3 regions of the Bradyrhizobium sp. USDA 376 genome follow, and region 3 is predicted to be linked to each of the others. Evidence: predicted binding sites of a transcription regulator. Region 3 holds the regulator's gene; each other region holds the start of a gene.
What was found. Region 3 encodes LexA, which represses DNA repair genes until DNA is damaged. Its sites were predicted from a motif close to TGTTCNNNNTGTGTTCNG; they were not measured.
Positions count from the first base shown of each region.

Region 1: ACVJ19_RS06670 (ribonuclease T2 family protein) is a predicted target of LexA. The motif match lies at 2,443-2,460, and genes of this name have one in related genera.
Region 2: ACVJ19_RS40225 (DUF3072 domain-containing protein) is a predicted target of LexA. The motif match lies at 2,998-3,015, and genes of this name have one in related genera.

Region 1 is NZ_JBSSGN010000001.1:1,433,699-1,440,701, reverse strand. It holds gene ACVJ19_RS06685 (outer membrane protein) at 1-114, shown strand, start outside; gene ACVJ19_RS06680 (cold-shock protein) at 184-399, opposite strand; gene ACVJ19_RS06675 (23S rRNA (adenine(2030)-N(6))-methyltransferase RlmJ) at 651-1,511, opposite strand; gene ACVJ19_RS06670 (ribonuclease T2 family protein) at 1,704-2,396, opposite strand; gene ACVJ19_RS06665 (hypothetical protein) at 2,516-2,977, opposite strand; gene ACVJ19_RS06660 (hypothetical protein) at 3,160-3,453, shown strand; gene ACVJ19_RS06655 (DUF3617 domain-containing protein) at 3,498-4,028, shown strand; gene ACVJ19_RS06650 (ATP-binding protein) at 4,205-5,593, opposite strand; gene ACVJ19_RS06645 (response regulator) at 5,612-6,343, opposite strand; gene ACVJ19_RS06640 (MarR family winged helix-turn-helix transcriptional regulator) at 6,340-6,882, opposite strand.
Region 2 is NZ_JBSSGN010000001.1:8,539,739-8,546,741, forward strand. It holds gene ACVJ19_RS40195 (HWE histidine kinase domain-containing protein) at 1-1,446, shown strand, start outside; gene ACVJ19_RS40200 (hypothetical protein) at 1,443-1,664, opposite strand; gene ACVJ19_RS40205 (hypothetical protein) at 1,804-2,073, shown strand; gene ACVJ19_RS40210 (hypothetical protein) at 2,169-2,396, shown strand; gene ACVJ19_RS40215 (hypothetical protein) at 2,487-2,696, opposite strand; gene ACVJ19_RS40220 (hypothetical protein) at 2,715-2,936, opposite strand; gene ACVJ19_RS40225 (DUF3072 domain-containing protein) at 3,052-3,246, shown strand; gene ACVJ19_RS40230 (DUF6496 domain-containing protein) at 3,334-3,612, shown strand; gene ACVJ19_RS40235 (hypothetical protein) at 3,626-3,985, opposite strand; gene ACVJ19_RS40240 (Do family serine endopeptidase) at 4,216-5,763, opposite strand; gene ACVJ19_RS40245 (universal stress protein) at 5,971-6,807, shown strand; gene ACVJ19_RS40250 (transporter substrate-binding domain-containing protein) at 6,827-7,003, opposite strand, start outside.
Region 3 is NZ_JBSSGN010000001.1:6,779,303-6,786,305, reverse strand. It holds gene ACVJ19_RS31575 (DUF2171 domain-containing protein) at 1-153, shown strand, start outside; gene ACVJ19_RS31570 (ComEC/Rec2 family competence protein) at 251-2,533, shown strand; gene ACVJ19_RS31565 (GAF domain-containing protein) at 2,543-3,484, opposite strand; gene ACVJ19_RS31560 (hypothetical protein) at 3,708-4,139, opposite strand; gene ACVJ19_RS31555 (hypothetical protein) at 4,330-4,533, opposite strand; gene lexA (transcriptional repressor LexA) at 4,703-5,404, opposite strand; gene ACVJ19_RS31545 (molybdopterin molybdotransferase MoeA) at 5,580-6,791, opposite strand; gene ACVJ19_RS31540 (hypothetical protein) at 6,872-7,003, shown strand, end outside.

The sequences.
Region 1 (7,003 bases), 5.3 Mb from region 3:
GCCAAGCTCGAATATCTCTACATCGACCTGTCGACGAGCCAGTTCGCAATTACCGGCGTGTCAAACGGCTACAGCGCCAGCGTTGTGCGCGCAGGCGTGAACTATCACTTCTGATAGCTGAAGAAGAAAATACCGGACCACAGCCTCCCGGCCGCTCGCGGCCGGGATTTTTTTCAGGGCACGCTAGGAAAGGATGACCAGGTTGACCGCCTTCGGTCCCTTCCCCTTCTTGTCCGGCTCGACTTCGAAAGTAATACGCTGTCCTTCGGCAAGGTCCTTCAGTCCCGCCCGCTCCACCGCGGTGATGTGAACGAAGACATCGCGACCGCCGTCATCAGGCTTGATGAAGCCGTAGCCGCGCTCGCCGTTGAAGAACTTAACCGTTCCCGTCATGGCCATCGGGAAACTCCCCCTCATTGCTCCTCCGTCGCGACGCAGACACACGACACGACATGACCGGACCTTACGGAGCCCGGGAGCTGGCCATCCTTGATCGGGCCTCATCGGCCCGGTCGGATCTTTCTTCGGCCTTCACTCCGCCGCAACCATTCGCGGAAGCGGAACGTAAAGCCAGTCACGGAAACAGCATAATACGGTTCTTTGCGAATTGACTACCGCTACTGCATATTTTTCCCAAGAATGCCGGAGTGTTACGGCTTCGGTATCTCTAATCGGAATCTGGCAGCGCCGCCCTGGCCGAGCGGCATTTCCAGCTCGGGCAGGATCGTCTTGAGCTCGCCGTGCAGCGTGTAGGGCGGATTGACGATCAAGAGCCCGGTGGAGGTGAGAGCCCCGCCATCGAGTTGCGGTGCGGCGCTGAATTCGAGACGCAGGCATTTGCCCGGTGGTTTTGCTGCGGCTGCGAGCCGCGCCACGAGCTGTGCCAGCGTGTCTGTGGCGCGGCGGTTCTTGGCGGGATACCAGATTACATAGATACCGGTCGGCCATTTCGCGAAGGCTGCCGAGAAGGCTTCGCCCAGCCGCTCAAACTCGTCCTTTGCCTCGAACGGCGGATCGATCAGCACGAGACCACGGCGCTCTTTCGGCGGCACGAAGGCCGGCAGCGCGACCCAGCCGTCGAGATCGACCACGCGAGCCTGCTCGTCGCGGCGCAACACGTCGATCAGCGCCTTGCGCGCCTTCGGCTCGAGCTCGCAGGCGACGAGGCGGTCCTGCGGCCGCAGCAGGCCGCGCGCGATCAGCGGCGAGCCAGGATAGGCCTTGAGCTCGCCCTTCGGATTGAAGGCGCGGACGATGTCGAGATAGGGCTTGGTCAGTGCTATGGTCTCGTTCGACAGGCGCGCCTGCATCAGCCGCGCGATGCCGGTCAGCCACTCGCCGCCGCGGCGCGCCTCGTCGCTTTCGAGATCGTAGAGGCCGGCCCCGGCATGGGTGTCGATGACGCGGAACGCCCCCGGCTTGTCCTGTAGATAGGTGATGATGCGCGCCAGCACGATGTGCTTGATGACATCGGCGAAGTTGCCGGCATGGAAGGCGTGGCGGTAGTTCATGAGAAGAGCACTACGCCACGTGATGGCTTGAAGCAAAGAGGCGCAATCACATGTCCCGGACGCGGTGCGGCGTGTAACGCTGCGCCGCTGAGCCGGGACCCAGCTTCTTCTTGCGTGATGGGCCCCGGATCAGCAGTGCACTACGCCGCGTTTCGCGGCGCATTGCACTGCATCCGGGGTACTAGAGCGTGGCTATCCACCCCTGATCGGGGGCATCGTCACCTGATCGCGGCGGCAGGCGCGGCGGTCAATCTCCTCGCAGGCGCGGAATTGCAGGTCCTTGCTGAGGCAGATGCGGACCTCGGACAATCGCGTCCGGTTGCAGGTGACCGAGACGGCGGCGCTGCTGAGACCCGGATTGGCCTTGATGAAGGCCTCCTCGACGTCACCGGGCGCCACGGTCTTGGCCTGCGACAGATCGAGATACTCGGCCGGGATCTTGATCGCGGCGCGCGCTTTGCGGATCGTCTCGAAATAGCTGCGGTCGGCCAGACCCGAGCAGGTACCGTGCTTGTCCCATTCGTTGAAGATCAGGCCCGGCGCCGGCATCAGATCGAGCATCGAGGAGACGATGCTGCGGTTCAGCCGCGGCGCCGGCCGCTGGCAATATTCCGGAAAACCGTTCTCGTATTGCGGCCACAGCCCATGCACCACGAAGGCGTACGGGCGGCCGCTGCACTGTATCTGGGAGCGGCCGCCGCGCTCGGCCGCTTCCTCGCAGAACGAGGGCGACCATGACAGCGACAGCACGTAGAAATCGAATTCGCCCGGCGTGTTCTGCCGCTTGTCCTGCGCCTTCGCGCCGCCGGCGAGCGATGCCAGCCCGGCGGCGAGGGTGAGTGAGATCACAAGGCGGGAGAACGAACGCAATCTGGAATGAAACATGGCGACGCCCCTCAACTAGACTGTGCAAGCGAGCCTAGCAGGCGATGAGAACATTTCAAGAACAAATTTCGAGCGCCGGTCGTTCGGCCGCTTGATCGGGCCGAATCAGGGCGTTCGAATTACTGCCTCGCGGCGCGGCAGGCCGGGTTGTAGGCCCAGTTGCGATCGAGCCCGACCACGCACCATTCGACGCCATTGCCGTAGCCGGCAAAGCCGCCGTCCTCGATGATCGAGAAATGCACTTTGCGCACCTTGCCGTCAGTGAGCATGGCGTCGCCGGTGCAATAGCGGCGCGGGATGTTGTCGGACTGCCAGGGCCGGAACGCGACCTCGCGAACCGCCGAGAAGCCCGTGATCTTCAACGAGGAATTCCAGAACGAGCTTTCCTTCTCCCAGAACTGGGTGGCGATCGTCGGCAGCGCCTTGTCGCAATCGGTGACGGCGCCGTCATAGCGCGGCCCGCTCAGCCAGAAGTTCAGCTCCAGCGGATTGGCGGCCCGGGCCTCGCCGAGCGACAGCGCCCCGAACATGAGGCCGAACACGGCGGCGAAGCGGAGCGATTTCAGGGAGGGGGCGCGCATGGGCAATCCGGACAGCTGGGTCTTGCGAAGCTCGGACGGTGCCGCGAAGGCCGGAAGAGGTCAAGTGCAGCGCGGCAACACTTCGCCAGGAGTTGACCGGAACGTCGCGGCCGGCAGGCCTCGGTTCTTTTCACTTCCGTTCCGGCACCGTAAACTGGCCCCAGCCAATTGGAGTGACGGGAATGCGAATCATTGCGGCCGCGGGCCTTCTTGCCCTGGGTATGATGGCGAGCCAGTCGGCGCGCGCCGATATCCTTCCGGTGCCTCCGTTCAAGGGCAACGACACCGGCGGTATCATCGCCTATTCGATGGCGAACCAGGTCGATGCGCGGCAGGTCGCGGTCGATCATTGCGCGCGCTACGGCAAGGTCGTCAAATTCCTGGGCGTGCAGGCCTATGAGGGTGGATACATCTCCTTCTCCTGCCGCTGGGTGCCCTATGGCGCCGCCGACCGGCCGATCCGCACGCTCTACTGAGGCGTCGTCGTAACGTCGCAATCTCTTAGCCGGGAGCTTCCCACATGACGCGCAAACTCGCTTTGCTCGGCTCGGCCCTTTGCGTCGTGTTGTCGGCAGGTGGCGCCTCTGCCGACGACCTGCCGGTGCGCAAGGCCGGCCTCTGGGAAATGAAGCTGGTCACGAGCGGCTCGCCCATGCCCGAGATGACCATGCAGCACTGCACCGACGAGACCGTCGACAAGGAGATGAGCAACAACGTCTCGCCGATGGCCAAGCAGATCTGCGCCAAGCAGGAGATCAAGAAGACCGCGACCGGCTATGTCAGCGATTCCGAGTGCAGCGTCGCCGGCGTCAGCACGACCTCGCATGCCGAGATCACCGGCGACTTCAACTCGGCCTATACGGTGAAGACCTCCTCGCACGCGCAAGGCGGCGTCGCCGGCGCGGCGGGACGCGATACCAAGATGCAGCTCGAAGCGAAGTGGCTCGGGGCCTGCAAGCCGGATCAGAAGCCCGGCGACATCGTGATGCCCGGCGGCTTCAAGATGAATGTGCGCGACATGGACAAGTTGAAGAGCCTGCTGCCGAAGTAGGTGAGATCGTAGCCCGGGAAATCGGTGCGCTCCCTCGCCCCGTTCTTACGGGGAGAGGGTTGGGGTGAGGGGCCTCTCTCCGCGCATGAGATCTTGGTGAGACCTGTACCCCCTCACCCGGATTGCATCTTCGATGCAATCCGACCTCTCCCCGCAAGCGGGGCGAGGTAAGAAGCCTACACCGGTATCCTCACGCTCGCCCTCAATCCCCCCATCGGGCTGTCACCCAGCGTGATGTCGCCGCCATGGGAGCGGGCGATGTCGCGGGCAATCGCAAGGCCAAGGCCCGTGCCGCCTTCGTCCTGGTTGCGGGCGTTGTCCAGCCGCAGGAACGGCTTGAACACCTCTTCGCGCAAATGGGCGGGGATACCGGGCCCGTCGTCGTCGACCGTCACGGTCAAATAACGGTGATCGCGCTGGCCGGTGATGGCGATGCTCTTGCCGTAGCGCGCCGCGTTGGTGACGAGGTTGGCGAGGCAGCGCTTGAACGAGGCTGGTTTCACCGTCACCACGGGCAGGCCGTTGAACGCGACGGTCGCGGTATGGCCGTGGCGCTCGGCGTCGCTGCGCAGCTCCTCGAGCGCCTGCGCCATGTCGGTCGGCTGCGACTGCTCGCCGGAATCGCCGCGGGCGAACGCGAGGTAATCCTCCAGCATCATCGACATCTCGTCGACGTCCTTGCGCATGCCTTCGAGCTCCGGGCTGTCGCCGATCAGCGCCAGCTCGAGCTTGAAGCGGGTCAGGATGGTGCGCAGATCGTGGCTGACGCCGGCGAGCATCGCGGTGCGCTGCTCCATCGTGCGCTCGATGCGCGACTTCATTTCCAGGAAGGCGACCGCCGCACGCCGCACCTCGCGCGCGCCGCGCGGGCGGAAGTTCGGCGCCTCGCGGCCCTTGCCGAAACTCTCGGCGGCATCGGCAAGCCGCAGGATCGGCTTGATCTGGTTGCGCAGGAACAGCACCGCGACGATCAAGAGGATCGAGGACGTGCCGACCATCCAGAACAGGAAGATCTCCGAGTTCGAGGCATAGGCGGCGCTGCGCTGCGCGAACACGCGCATCACGGCATCGTCGAGCTGGATGCGGATCTCGACGAGGTTGGAGCGGCCGACCGTGTCGATCCAGAACGAGCGGCCGATCTGGCGGCCGAGCTGTACCGACAGTGTCTGGTCGAGCAGCGAGAAGAACGGCTTCGGTCCCGGCGGCGGCATGTCGCCGGCGGGCAGGAAGTCGACGACGAGGCCGAGGCGCTGCTGCGCGATGCGGCGGATCTGGTCGCGATCCCGGTCCTGCGGATAGCCCTTGTAGACGTCGATGAGCGCGGCGATGTCCTGCACCACCGCGGCCGACAGGCGGCGCGTCACCGTATTCCAGTGCCGCTCCATGAAGACGAAGGCGACGACCGATTGCAGGATCACCATCGGGACGATCATGATGAGGAGCGCGCGGGCATAGAGGCCGGTCGGCATCCAGCCCTTGAACGCATTGCCCATCCAGCCATTGACGGCCGAAACGCGGCCGGCGGCGCTTTTCAGAAGCGTCAGGCCGGTATCGATCGTGCTCATCGGTCGCGCTTCACTGATTTATGGCGAGGCCACCAGGCGGTAGCCGATGCCACGCACCGCCTGCAGGAACAGCGGATTGGCAGGATCGGTCTCGATCTTGCGCCGGAGGCGGTTGATCTGCACGTCCACGGCGCGCTCGTTGACGCTGCCATTGCCGGTCAGCGCGCTGCGCGGCACGGTCTCGCCCGGCGTCTCCGAGAGAATGCGCAGCATCTCGCGCTCGCGGTCGGTGAGGTGGATGACCTCCTCGCCCTGGCGCAATTCGCCGCGCTCGAGATGGTAGACGTATGGGCCGAACGCGATCTTCTCGACGGTCGTGGTCTGCGGCGGCGGCGCGGCGCGCTTGAGGATGTTGTTGATGCGCAGCGCAAGCTCACGCGGCTCGAACGGTTTGGCGACGTAGTCGTCGGCGCCGATTTGCAGGCCTTCGATACGGGCTTCGGCCTCGTGGCGCGCTGTCAGCATCACGATCGGCACCGAGGAGGAGGTCCGGATGAAGCGGGCGAGGTCGAAGCCGGTTTCGCCGGGCATCATGACGTCGAGGATCAAGAGGTCGAAATGCAGGCCCAGCAGTTTCGAGCGCGCATCGCCCGCGCTCGCCGCGGTGGTGACGCGATAGCCTTCGCTGGCGAGAAAGCGCGAGAGCAGGTCGCGGATGCGGCGGTCGTCGTCGACCAGCAGCAGATGCGGGGCATCGTCGGCGGGTTCGACCGGCGGGCGGGCGAGCGTGGCTGCGAGCGGCACGGTCACTCCTTCGATTCTTGATTGACGGAGGCGAAGATCGTCTCGAGCACCTTGTCCGGATCGTCGCGATCGATCATCGCGCGCAGGAAGCGCTTGACCGTCTCGGCGTCCTGCGGACCCATCTCGGCGAGCGCCTTGGTGATCCGTGTGGTCTGCAGCCCGGCGAGCTTCTGCACCAGCGCCTCGCCCTTCGGCGTCGCGTAGAGCAGGCGCTGGCGGCGGTCATTGTCGCCGGTCTTCTGCACGATATAGCCCTCGTCCAGGAGCTGCTTGAGCACCCGGCCGAGCGACTGTTTTGTGATGCGCAGGACGTCGAGCAGGTCGGCGACCTTCAGCCCGGGATAGCGGTAGACGAAGTGCATCACGCGGTGATGGGCCCGGCCGAAGCCGAACGCCTCCAGCTCCTGGTCGGGATCGCCGACGAAATCGCGATAGGCGAAGAACAGCAGCTCGATGATATCCCAGCGCAAATTGCCTCCATCGCCTGCGGCCGGCCGGAGCGCGGCAGTGTCTTGAGAGGGAGTTGCGAAATTTATGTCAGGCATATTGACGTATCTTGGGTTCAATGTTACAAAACGATCGCCCCGCACGAAATTTTAGATCGTTCCGCGTCGGGTGGCATCGTAGCAGGGCGGCCAGAGAGAGCCGGACAGGCGGCGACGGCCG
Region 2 (7,003 bases), 1.8 Mb from region 3:
CAGCCGGCCAAGCTGCTCGCCTATGAGGTGATCTTGAAGGATCTCGGCGAGAACCTCGTGATCGCCTCGTCCGGTCGCGAGGCGCTGGAGGTGCTGCTCAAGACCGAGATCGCGGTGATCCTGGTCGACGTCTGCATGCCCGAGCTCGACGGCTTCGAGCTCGCGGCGATGATCCGGGAACATCCGCGCTTCCAGAAGACCGCGATGATCTTCATCTCGGCCATTCAAGTGAGCGACATCGACCGGTTGCGTGGCTACGAGATGGGCGCGGTCGACTACGTACCGGTGCCCGTGGTGCCGGAGGTGCTGCGCGCCAAGATCAAGGTGTTTTCCGAGCTCTACCGCAAGACCCGTGAGCTCGAACGGCTGAACCAGGAACTCGAGGACCGAGTCCGCGCCCGCACGGCGGAACTGGAGAACTCCACCACCAAGCTGCGCGAGAGCGAGCAGCGCCGCAGCATGGCGATTGCCGCCGGCAAGATGGGATCCTGGGATTGGGACTGGATCAACGGCGACTGGATGTGGGACGAAGGTCAGTACCGCATCTTCGGCGTGACGCCGGAGACCTTCAACGTCACCTCGGCGAACATCCAGGCGCTGCTGCACCCCGATGACGTCGACCGGTTCGGCCAGGCGATTGCCGCGTTCAATAGCGGGGCGCGCGCCTATGAAGGGGAATTTCGCGTCACCCGGCCCGACGGTGAGGTGCGCTGGTGCGTCGGTACAGCGGCCGCGACCGTGGACCAGGCCGGCCGCGTGGTGCGCGTGAGCGGCGTCACCGTGGACATCACCGAACGCAAGCGTGCCGAGGAGCGGCAGAACCTGCTGGCGCGGGAAGTCGATCATCGCGCCAAGAATGCGCTGGCGCTGGCGCAGTCGATCGTGCGCCTTACCCGTGCCGACGAGGTCAAGGCCTATGTCAACGCCGTCGAAGGGCGCATCAACGCGCTGGCGCGCGTGCACACGATCCTGTCGCTGTCGAGCTGGCAGGGCGCCGAGCTTTCCAAGCTGATCGACGAGGAGCTTGCCCCCTATTCGCTCGGCGACCAGATCAAGCTCGCAGGCCCGGAGGTTCAGTTGCTGCCGGCAACCGCGCAGACGCTGGCGCTGGCGCTGCACGAGCTTTTCACCAACTCCGCAAAATATGGCGCGCTCTCGACGCGATCGGGCCGGCTCTTGATCGGCTGGCAGGTCGAGGAAGACCACCTCACGCTGACCTGGGAGGAATCCGGCGGCCCGCTCGTGAGGACGCCGAAGTCTCGCGGTTTCGGGACGCGGAGCCTGCTTGCAAGCGTCGAGTCCCAGCTCGGCGGACGGGCGCAATTCGATTGGCGGGCCGAGGGCCTGTTGTGCCGCCTGGACGTGCCGCTGACCCGCAGGACCCCTGCCTCGGCAGCGCAGGGTAAGTTCGACACCTCCCCTGAGCTGCAGCGCGCGTCGGGTTAACCGGCCGCGGCGACTTTCGTGCGCAGGATCGACCGAGGTTCGTCGGCGACGCGCCCTTCGAGCCACGCTTCCGTTTGTGCGAGATCGCGCAGCGCCCTTGCATAGCGACGGGCGGCGCTTCGCTCCGCACCGCGCGGCAGCTTGCGCGCCTTGCGCAACATGTCCGCGGCCGCATTCCGATAGGCCAGCGAGCGATAGAGATAGACGACCTTACCCATGTCGAGTGTCCCATGTTGATGGCCTTCATCCTCGCAAGCCCGGCATGAACGCCGGATGAAGCGGCGGATGACAATTCCTTCATGCGAGGGGAACCCGCGATCATCGCGCGCGTTGCATGTGCAATCGAGGGTCGGTTCCATGCGTGCGAACAAGTCGCCCAAGAAGCCACCGAGCCTGATCTCTCCCACTGGCCTCATCAAGCTCGTGACGCATGCGATGATGGGCGCAGCTCTCGGGCTCGCATTCGGCCTGGCACTCCCCCTGTTCAATCCGGCGGTCGCCAATCTGCTCAATCACGGCGGCAGCCAGGCGATTCTGGTCTTCGCGCTCACATTGGTGACGACGTTCGCGATCGGCGCGACGCTCACCGGCGTCGTGTTCATCATCGACGAGGACAAGGAATTTTGAAGCGCGCGTGAACCATGCGGGCGACTTTGTCGGGAACTCCCGTGACGAACAGCAGTTGGCTGCCTGCGTCAATTTAACTCAGGGAGTTCCCGCGCATGAAGACGACCAAGCTCGCTCTCGCCGTGATGTTGGCAACCGGCCTCGCCGCCGCCCCGTTTGCCGCACAGGCCAAATCGCACAAGGCGAAACATGAATCCTCGACCTCACAGACGACCGGCGCCAACACGAAAACCAAGAGCCCCGATGCCTCCGGCCAGGGCGGCTCCGGCCCCGGCTCCGATCAGGGCGGCACCATGACCAAGGGCACGAGCACCGCCAAGTAAGGCGCAGCTGCGGTTGTCGAAGGCCCCGCATGTGCGGGGCCTTCTCGCTTTGGCATTCGATGCGATCCCTCTGACGCCACATCGCACGCGCTAGTCGCGTCGCATATCGGCGATGTTCAGTCCGCCTCTCGCAGGATTCATCTTCACGAGATGATCGAGCTGCGCCCGCTTGCGCGCAATCAGGAGCTGGGCCGCGGCGTCGTCGAGTCCTTCCCGCTGCAATTGCCGGATCGCGGAGCCCAGTTCGAGAATCTCGGCGCGCAGTCTCAGGATCCGGTACGTGTCCGGGTCTTCCTCCATGAGGCGCTCCCAAAGCTCTCAGCGGCGCGCGACCGTCCGCACGGGATCTGCGATTTTCTTCAGCGGACGAAGCCGTACACGATCGCGGACATCCGGCAGGACATCGCCACCGCCAGCCGCTCTCCATTCGCCGATCAACAGGTTGATTTTCCGGCGCAGGTCCATCTGCGCCAGGGCCTTTTCCGTGCAGTCGCGATCCCGGTCGACGAGTTCGCGCACGGATGCCTCGACGTTGGCCATCTCCAACCTCAAGGCGCTGATTTTACGTCGAATTTCATTAATTCTATTGTCCATGGCTTGTTAGAACAAAATAAGAACATATAGTCAAGTCGCGATTTCAGAACGGAGAGCGGACATGCAGGTTCAGGGTAAATACGACGCCAGGGCTTTTCTCATGGAGCAGATGACCCGGGCGCAAGGCTTGCGGCTGAAGCGGCTGAGCGAAGAGGCGTATCAGCCTGCGCAATATGCGCGGGATCTGTCCTTCGCCGAAGCCGCGCGGCGCATCCAGGTGCTCGAAGCGGAGATCGAGCTCGCGAACTCCTTCTAGCCTGCGTCATTCATTGGGAACGTTGCTGACGCTCTTTCGGAACCATGCCTGTGTCGTGTGGTTTTCCCCGGCCAAGGGAGAAAACGCATGGCACGCAAGGCAAAGAAACGGCGTTACTCGCGCAGCTCCGGCAGCGATGTCGAGAGCGAAATGCGCCGCTACAAGAAAGGCACCGCGAAGAGCGGCCGCGGTGGTCGCGGCGGCCGCGTGAAGAGTCGCAAGCAGGCGATCGCGATTGGACTCTCGAAGGCCCGCAAGAAGGGCAAGAAGGTCCCGAAGAAAGCGTCCAAGCGGAAGACGTCCAAGAAGAAGACGGCCAAGAAAACGGCAAAGAAATCGTCGAAGCGCAAATCCAGCAAGCGGTGATGGCTGACACGCGTCAGATCATGCTGCCCGGCATGAAGCACCGGATCGAAATCCCGAACGCCGTCTTCACCGGCCAAACCATGGTGCGCCCCGCCCGGTTCGGTTCGGTGATGACGGCTTCATCCGGCACATCCACCCATTGACCGTCGAGGCGCACGCGATAATGCCCGTCGTGCGATTCCCAATCGGGATCCGAGACGGCAAATCCATCGGCATCCGAGCAGCACGGGCCGAGATGGCTGCGCAGACTGTCGAACCACGGCTTGAGCGGTGAATTGGCATATCGGCCGTCGCGCCCGAGTGCGCTTCCGGTCGACAGCACGAGCGGCGCCACGAGCAGCGCAAGTCTCAGCGAGAGCTTCAATCGATCCATGTCGGCACCGATCAAATGCGAACACCGGCCGGTCAGCCGGACGTTCGGAGTTCCACCCCTGCAAGTAATATGGACTCAAGTCTGACGAGCGAACGCGGCTTTTTCGGACTAACCCGTCATCAACGCTGCCGTTAACGAGAATGTTATCGTCGGCCTGTGGGTATCTTCACGCCGGCACGAAAAAGGCGGCCCGCGGGCCGCCTTTTGAATTGCCGTTCAAAACGAGAGGCTTACGCGAGCGGCACCGCGACGAACCGGGTCGCCTCCGCACCCTTGACCTGGAGCAGCACGCTGTTCTTGCCGGACGACTTCGCCTGCGCCAATTCAGCGCGGACGTCGCCGACATTGGCGACGGGCTTGCCGCCGACATTGAGGATGACGTCGCCGGTCTGGATGCCGCGCTGCGCTGCCGGCCCTTGCGGATCGACCTCGGTGACGACGACGCCCTTCTGGCCGGCGCCCTGCACCTCGCCGGCCGGCGCCAGGCTGAGCCCGAGCCGCGGCGTGCCGTTGCCCGGCTGCGCCTTGCCCTCGCCGGCTTTGCCGCTTCCCTGGGCCTGCCGCTCGTTCGGCAACTCGCCGAGGGTGAGCGTCACCGTCTTGGCTCCGCCCTTGTGGAAGACATCGAGCTTCACGGACGTGCCCGGTGCCAGCGTCGCGATGGTGCGGGCAAGTTCGCGGGAGTCCTTGATCGCGGTGCCGTTGACGGCGGTGATGACGTCGCCCGCCTCGATGCCGGCCTTCGCCGCCGGGCTGCCGTCCTGCGGATTGTCGACGATCGCGCCGCGCGCCTCCTTCAGACCGAGACTGTCGGCGATGTCGGCGGTCACCGGCTGCACCTGCACGCCGAGCCAGCCGCGGGTCACGGCACCCTTGTCCTTCAACTGCGCGACGACGAGCTTTGCGGTCGTCGCCGGGATGTCGAAGCCGATGCCGACCGAGCCGCCCGACGGCGAGAAGATCGCCGTGTTCACGCCGATCACGTTGCCGTTCATGTCGAAGGCCGGGCCGCCGGAATTGCCCTTGTTGATGGGCGCGTCGATCTGGATGAAATCGTCATAGGGCCCGTTGCCGATGTCGCGACCACTGGCCGAGACGATGCCGGCGGTCACGGTGCCGCCGAGGCCGAAGGGATTGCCGACCGCCACCACCCAGTCGCCGATCCGCGGCTTCTGGTCGGCGAATTTGACGAAGGGAAAGTCCTTCTTGCCGTCGACCTTGATCAGCGCAAGATCGGTCTTCGGATCGGTTCCGACCACCTTCGCGGTGTAAGTCGTGCCGTCGTCCATGGTGACTTGCACGGACTCGGCGTGATCGACGACGTGATTGTTGGTCACGGCGTAGCCGTCGGCGGAGATGAAGAAGCCGGAGCCTTCGCCCGTGACCATCTGGTGGCGCTGGCGGGGCATGCCGTTCATGCCGCCCGGAAAGCGGAAGCCGAACTGCCGCGAGAACTGGTCGAACGGCGCATCCTCGTCGGAGTCCATCCGGTTCTGTTGCAGCATCGCGTTCTTGTCGTTGTCGCGGTCGATCTTGACCCGCACCGAGATCACGGCGGGTTTGACCTTGGCGACGAGGTCGCCGAAGCCCGGCGGGGTCGCGGCGCTTTCCGCGGCGTGCGCGGGCGAGACCAGGGAGGTCAGGCCGAACTGCGCGGACCCGGGAGAGCCGGCCAGCACGGCCACGCCAAGCGCGGCCACGGTGCCGAGCAGCGCAAGCCGGCGCGGTCTCAGGATCTTCCCGGTCGTGGTGGTGTCGGAATTGACGCGATCGTTCATGTCGAAATGTCCATGTTGGGTCAGGTGTCGCCTTGCACCCAACATGGCCGTTGCCACCTTACGGCGTTCCGTCCACGCGATTAAATCTTGGCAAAGGTGTCGCGGCCGGCCGGCCAAAATCTCGGCTGCACATTTGATGCAGCTCAAGGCTGCCCCTCCGCGCAGTGAAAGACTGCCTCTATCAACGATGTCGATCGGAGGCGCGCCATGTACAAAGACATTCTCGTCCACATCCCGACCGAGCGGCCGATGCGCGCCGTGATCGACGGCTCGATCTCGCTCGCGGCGTATCTCAACGCCCATCTCGACGCGGTCGCGGTCGGCTATGTCGCAACCAGAGCAGCTTACGTCATGGAGGGCGGTGCCGCCGTGGCGGCCGTGTTCGAACTGGAGCGCGAGCGCGCCGTGGAGCGGGCCGAGGCCGCACTCGAGGTGTTCAAAAGCGAAGCGGCGAACGCCGGCATTTCCTACGCCTGCCATCCGCTCGGCGCGATCCCCGTGGATGCAGCCGTCTCGCTCGGCGAGATGGCGCGGCTGCACGACCTCAGCATCGTGCTCCAGCCCGATCCCGCGCAGGCTTCATTCGATAACGACGTGCCCAGCGAAATCCTGTTCCAGGCCGGCGGCCCGGTGCTGTTCCTGCCGTACACCTTCCGTGGCCCCTTCAAGGCGAAGCGGATCGGCATTTGCTGGGACGGCAGCCGCGTCGCCGCCCGCGCGATGCACGACGCAGCGACGTTCCTGGCGCGCGCCGAGGAGATCTTGCTCATCACGATCAACGAGGCCGACGCGGTCCCGGGCGAGGTGTCGGCAAGCAATCTGGCGAGGCATCTCGGCCGGCGCGGACTGTCGACCCGGACGATCGGCCTGTCAGCGACCCGCTCCGACATCCAGCCGACCATCCTGTCGCTGGCGGCCGACGAGGGCCTCGATCTGCTGGTGATGGGCGGCTACGGCCATTCGCGATTGCAGGAGCGCCTTCTCGGCGGCGTTACCCGGGCCATGCTGGAGGCCATGACGATCCCGGCTCTGATGTCGCATTGATCGACCCGCGAGGACTCGATCACACGCCCCTGTCATTCGGGTTGGCAACCGCATCCTTCAGTGGCGCCGGCATCGGGAAGTTCAGGTTCACGTTCTTGGGCGGAATTGGTTTTGTGAACCATTTCGCGTAGAGTTCTGCGAACTGGCCGCTCTTCATCATCGCGCCAAGCGTCTTGTCGACCAGTGCCTTGAAGTC
Region 3 (7,003 bases):
CGTATCAAGCTGACCAAAAAGGATAGCGGTGAGGGCAGCCACAGGGGTCACCATCATTTCATCGACAAGAGCCTCGTTGCTGACGTCGAAGGCAACAAGGTCCGGCTGTCGGCCAAAGCGTCGGTGGCCGTGACCATGGAAGAGGAAAAATAGGGCGCATCCCTTTCGTTCCTGATCTGTACCGCTATTCGGCCGCCTGCACGTTCCGGTAGCCTCTGCGCCTGTCGCGTATCGCAGGGGTTGCCAGGGAATGGCGGAGCCGGGCCGGCCGCAGCGTGTCTCGCAAGGGATCGCAGGAACCTGGCCGGCGGGCCGCACCGCCTCGGCGGGCGGCTTTGCACCGGCGGGCTTTGGTGCCTGGCCCGCGCTCGTCGAGACGCTGCGCCAATGGGCCAGCGCCGAGGCCGGCGCCGGCCGGTTGTTGCCGTGGGTCCCCGTCGCTTTCGGCAGCGGCATCGCACTCTACTTTGCGGCCGATCACGAGCCGGTGCTGTGGGTGACGGCCGCGACGGCCATCGCGCTGATGCTCGGCGCCGTCCTGTTGCGGCGGAGCCGGCTGTTTGCCCCTGCGATCATGATCGCAGCGGTCGCGGCAGGCTTTGCCATTGCGACCTGGAAGACGGCGCGCATCGCGCACACCGTTCTGGCGAAACCGCTCTATTCGGTGTCGCTGTCGGGCTTCGTCGAGACACGCGACATCCGCGAGCGCACCGATCGCTTCGTGCTGCGCGTCACCGCGATGGAGGCGCAACGCAGCGACGTCACGCTCGAGCGGGTGCGGCTGTCGGTGCGCAAGGGGACCGCGCCCGAGGTCGGCAGCTTCGTGCAGCTCAAGGCGCGGCTGATGCCGCCGATCTCGCCGGTGCGTCCCGGCAGCTATGATTTCGCGCGCGACATGTTCTTCCAGGGCATCGGTGCCTCCGGCTTCGTGATGGGCGCCATCACGGCCTCGGTACCGCCTGATGCCGGCGGCTTGCGGCTGCGCTACGCCGCCTTCATGCAGGGCCTGCGCGATGCGATCGATGCGCGCATCCGCTCAACGCTCGAAGGCGACAACCGCGCGATCGCGACCGCGCTTCTGACCGGCCGGCGTGATGCGATCACTGCGCCCGTCAACGACGCAATGTTCGTCTCGGGGCTCGGCCACGTGCTGTCGATCTCGGGCTATCACATGGCCGTCGTCGCCGGCGTCGTGTTCTTTGCGGTGCGCGCGCTGCTGGCCCTGGTCCCGGGGCTGGCGGTCGGCTTCCCCATCAAGAAATGGTCGGCGGCCGCGGCGCTGGTTGCGGCGGCGTTTTATCTTCTGCTCTCGGGCGCGGAGGTCGCGACGCAACGCTCGTTCTTCATGACCGCGGTGGTGCTGATCGCGGTCATGGTCGATCGCCGCGCCATCACGTTCCGCACGCTGGCGGTGGCCGCGCTGATCGTGCTCGCGGTCGCGCCGGAGGCGCTGGTGCATCCCAGTTTTCAGATGTCGTTTGCGGCAACGCTCGGGCTTGTGGCGCTGGTGCAGATCGGTATGCCGAACCTGTTTGCCTCGCCTGAGCATTCCGCGACCGCGCGCATCGCGCTGTGGGGCGGCCGTGAGATTGCGATGCTGTTCCTGGCCTCGCTGATCGCGGGGCTAGCGACCACGCCCTATGCCGCCTTCCACTTCCACCGCGTCACGCCGTATGGCGTGCTCGCCAATCTCGGCGCGATGCCGGTGGTCTCGGCGCTGGTGATGCCCGCGGGGCTGCTCGGCCTGCTCGCTGCTCCCTTCGGGCTCGACGGCGTGTTCTGGTGGCTGATGGGAATCGGCATCGACTGGATGGTCGCGGTGTCGCGCTGGGTGGCGGCACTGCCGGGCGCGGTTGGGCGTATCCCGGCGTTCGGCATCGCGCCGCTGATCGCGGCCAGTCTCGGCATCATTGTCATGGGCCTCTTGCGCACACCATTGCGCTGGTCAGGCGGGCTGGTGCTGCTGGCGGCGATCCTCTGGGGTCTGTCGGCGCGGCCGCCGGATATCCTGATCGCCGGGGACGGCGCGAGCGTCGCGGTGCGGGGCAGGGACGGGCGCCTGCACATGATCCGGGCGAACAAGGACAGTTTCCTGTTGAGGGAGTGGCTGGCTGCCGACGCCGATCCGCGCGACGCGGGCAGCCCCTCGCTGGCCGACGGCGTGTCGTGTGACGAAGCCGGCTGCGTGACGCCGCTCGCCGACGGACGGCTGGTCGCGCTGGCCTTGCGCATCGATGCGCTGGCGGACGATTGCAGCCGCGCCGCGCTGGTGGTGGCGGCCCGGCCCGCTCCGCCGGATTGTGCTGCGATGCTGGTGGACCGGCCGCGTCTCGCCGCGCAGGGAGCGCTCGCGCTGACGCGGCGGGGCGACGGCTTTGCGGTCCAGGCGGTGAAGGCAAGAGGCGCTGACCGCCCGTGGGCGCCGGCCATCGCAGGCGAGGGTGATTACGGCGCGAGCCTTGCGCCGCCGCCCGCGGCTCCCCGCAACCGCGATGCGACGCCGTCCGAGGCGGACATGCAGGCTGAGGATTGAGCCGACTGACTACAGGTACCAGGCCAGCACGGCGTCGAGCCCGGCGCTCCCGATCACCGGCAAGGCCACCATCTGGCTCAGCCCGGACGCGCGGGCCTCGGTGGCCGCGATCGATTTGTCATGCGCGAGATCATCGTTGAGGGCGGGCATCCCGGTGGCCCAGGCGCCGCCGATGCTGCCGTCCCCCCTGGTGATGGGCTTGTCCGCATAGAGCGCGGCCAGATCGGTCTGGGCGCTGCAATCCCCGGCGCGGAAGACCAGCGCAGAACGGGTCTCATCCGGCACCCAGATCTCGAAGCGCCGCGCGATCGGCGTCGCCTGCGCGGAGAGGAAGGTCAGCACCCAGCTCTGGTCGGTGCCGGTCCGGTAGGGCACGCCGACGCCGAGATTGATCCCGACCTCGGCGGCGTCTTCCCAGCGCAGAAAGCTCTTGGCGTTGTGCAGGTCCTTGATGATCAGCGGCAGGCCGGCTTTCCAGGTGCGTCCAGGCAGGCCGAAGCCGCGCGGAAACCTGGTGTGGCGCGAGTTGAACTCGAACATGTCGGCGGTGCCATAGTAGCCGTCGACGAGGCCCATCTCATGGGAGGTATCGGGGTCGTTGTGCCAGAGCTCGATCGCGCCGACATGCGCGTCGTCGTCGCCGCAGAACAGCACCATCACGGCTTGCAGGAATTCACCTGAGAACACCGGCACCGCCACCCCGCAGGTCAGGCCCGCCGCGAGCGCCTGGTCGGTCCGCCTGAAGTAGGAGTTGGCGAATTTGGTGAGGATGACGGGGTGGCCGGAAGCCCAGGCCTTGCCGGGAAGCCCCTCATCCCGACCGAAGCGCAGCTCTTCACTTGCGGCCTTGAACGCGGACACCCCTTCGCCATAGAGGCCGCCGCCGAATTCCAGCCGCATCCGCGTCCGGTCGGGCACCCAGAGTTCAACGACGCGAATGAAGGTCTTCATCGAACGTGTCCGCTGCCTCAAGCCTTCTGGCAGCATCGGCCATTTGCCTGCGGAACGGACGTTCAAAATTCAGGCAGGGCAGCGCAAACTTCGTGCGACGGAGAACTGCGGGGGGTGATCGGCGAAAGCATTTTCGAAGATGCAAGCCGCACCCCATCGCCGGCCGCGGCCGGCGATGGCGATTTCAATCCTGGCCCCGACCCGCGAGCCGGGGGCAGCTACGTCAGCCGATCGGCAGGCGCGTGATCGTCGGCCTGTCGGCGATGATCTGCGGCTTGTGCTCGCGCTCGCCCAACGGCTGGGTCACCGGCAATTGCAGCACGGTTGCGCGCTGGCCTTCGACGAGCTGAGTCACCAGCACGTATTTGCCGTCGGGAAATTCGATCGCATCATGATGGCGATCCGGAATGTGCGGATCGATCTTGCCGAACTTGCCGACACGGGAGTTGATGGTGCGCGTCCAGATCCAGCGATTGTCGTAACGGACGTTGTCGGCGAAAGCGAGCTCCGTTCCCGGCAGCAGGCAAACCGCGACCGACATGTCGGCTTCGGAGGCGAAGCCACGCGTCGAGGTGCCGCGGAAGGTTGTCGTGACGATCGTCTCTCCGACTTCGGCGGGACGCGTCGCGACGGCGTGCAGGCTGTAGTCACACATCGGGGTGCTCCTCATTCGAAGATAGCAACCCACGTCTCTTTTCGAGGCGCAGGCCTCTATCAGAGTGGAAGCATACAACGGTCTGCTTGGTTGTGGGCAAATCTGCGGCTTTGGGTCCGCACGTCGCCATCACAATATCTTTTTCAGATGCACGAGGAACAAACCCCCGTGCATTGGGCGTGCTTCTTCTTCAGCGGCCAGCAGGTGCCGACCAGCCCGAATACGGCCAGGCGGGTTGCGACGGCTGTGCAACGGCGCCGCGTGCGTTGCGGAATTGCTCGCTCGTCGTCGCCGGCTCCGTCTTGCGGACATGATGCGAGCGCGCGGCGACGGCCGGTGACGCCGCCGCTGCGATCAGCGCCATCGTGACGATGCTCAAGACGATTTTGCGCATGGTTGTCTCCTCGGTTTCTCAAAGGCCCGCAAAGCGATGCGTGCTTTGCGCGGCGTGCCGAGGATCTAGCGCGGGAGAGGTGGCCGGATAATCTGTGCAGAACCAGAAAGACTATCCAGCCGGAGCGGACAATCATCCGCTCCAACGCGTGTCAAATCGCGATGTCAGCTCAGTACTTCCGGTACAGGCCGATCAGCTTGCCCTGAATCTTCACCCGGTTGGGCGGCAGGATGCGGACCTCATAGGCGGCGTTGGCGGGCTCGAGCGCGATCGACGCGCCGCGGCGGCGGAAGCGCTTCAGCGTCGCTTCCTCGTCGTCGATCAGCGCCACCACGATGTCGCCGGTGTCGGCGCTCTCGTTGCGCTGGATCAGCGCCATGTCGCCGTCGAGGATGCCGGCTTCCACCATCGAATCGCCGCGCACCTCGAGCGCGTAGTGCTCGCCGGCGCCGAGCATGTCAGGCGGTACGCTGATGGTGTGGCTGCGGGTCTGCAGCGCCTCGATCGGCGTGCCGGCCGCGATACGGCCCATGACGGGCACGGCGACGGGACGCTCACCTTCGTCAGCGGACGGGCTGGACGTCGTGCGCACCTTGCCGAGATTGCCTTCGATGACGCTCGGCGTGAAGCCGCGGCGGTTGCCGGCAGCCGCCTGGAGCTCGGGCAGCTTGATGACCTCGATCGCACGGGCACGGTTGGGCAGGCGCCGGATGAAGCCGCGCTCCTCGAGTGCGGTGATCAGGCGATGGATGCCTGATTTGGAGCGCAGGTCGAGCGCGTCCTTCATCTCGTCGAAGGAGGGCGGCACGCCGCTTTCCTTCAGACGCTCGCTGATGAATCGCAGAAGCTCGTATTGTTTGCGCGTTAACATCTCGACCAAATCCCCCGGTTGATGTCGTTCGATTCCGAGACGCTGGGTTCAGCGATAAGTCGCTGCATGCTCGAAACAAATCATGAACGGACACTATATGTTCGATACATGTTCCGCAACTGCTTAATTTACCGTGAACAAGGCAAAGTTCGCGGAACGCGTGTGGCCGTGCAGCTCAGACGGGCAGGCGCAGCACCTCGCAAGGCGAGCCGGCGTCGGCCTTCGGCGCGAACGGCGCGCGCACGAGAAGTACCTGTGCCGCAGCGAGATTCGCAAGCAGTGAGGAATCCTGATGATTGACGGGAAGGGCGATCAGCGTGCCGTCGTCGCGCATTTCCAGGCGCGCGCGGAGATAATCCTCGCGCTGGTCGTTGGCATCGAGGTCGCGGCCAAGCACGGCGTGCTCGCGGCGATGGTGAATCACGGTGCGGCCCGACAGCGCGCGAATCAACGGCACCATGAACAGGAAAGCACAGACGTAGGATGACACGGGATTGCCGGGCAGGCCGATCACGCGCATCGTGCCGAGCCGCCCGTGCATCATCGGCTTGCCCGGCCGCATCGCGATCTTCCAGAACGACATCGCGATCCCCTCGGCCTTGAGCGCCTGCTGGACCAGATCGTGGTCGCCGACCGAGGCGCCGCCGGTCGTGATCAGGATGTCGGCGCCGCTCTCGCGGGCCCGGCGGATCCCGGCGGTGGTGGCTTCCAGCGTATCGGCGGCCACGCCGAGGTCGACGGTATCGGCGCCCTCCTGGCGGGCGAGTGCGTGCAGGGCATAGCCGTTGGAATAGACGATCTGGGCGGGGCCGGGTGTCGCGCCCGGCATCACCAGTTCGTCGCCGGTGGCGAGGATGGCGACCTTCGGACGGCGCTGGACGGGAAGGTGCGGATGATTCATCCCGGCAGCGAGCGCCAGGTCGCGGTCGGTGAGCCGGGTTCCCCTGCGCAGCAGCACGTCGCCCTCGGCAAAGTCGACCCCGGCGCGCCGGATGTGCCGTCCTGGAATCGCTGCTTCCTTGATCGTGATGCGCTTGCCGTCCGCGACCGTATCCTCCTGGATCACGACCGCGTCCGCGCCGGCGGGGACGACGCCGCCGGTGAAGATCCGGACCGCTTCGCCGGCGCCGACCGACCCGGCAAACGGCCGCCCGGCCGCGACCTCGCCGATGACCATCAGCCGGGAATCGATCGTCGCCGCATCGGCCGCACGCACGGCATAGCCGTCCATCGCCGACATCGCCTGCGGCGGCTGCGTGCGCCGCGCCGCGATGTCGCTGGCGAGCACGCGGTGGTAGGCTTGGTCGAGGGAGACCGTTTCTTCGGCCAGAGGCTCTGCACCCGCGAGCACGGCGGCAAGCGCATCGGATACCGGCATCAGGGCCACGGTGAACTCCCGCAACAATCGAAGGACTCGGTTGGCAGGGTTCTAGCCGAGCGGAGAGGCTGAAGCAAAAGGGCTCCTCAATGGAGCGAGAAGCCACACTTCCTTTTGGCGCAGGCGCGGCTTATCTTCCGTCAATGACAAAACTGCTCGAAAAAGCGCTCCAGGCCGTGCGGCAGCTTCCTGCGGATAGCCAGGACGAAATTGCGCGCGCG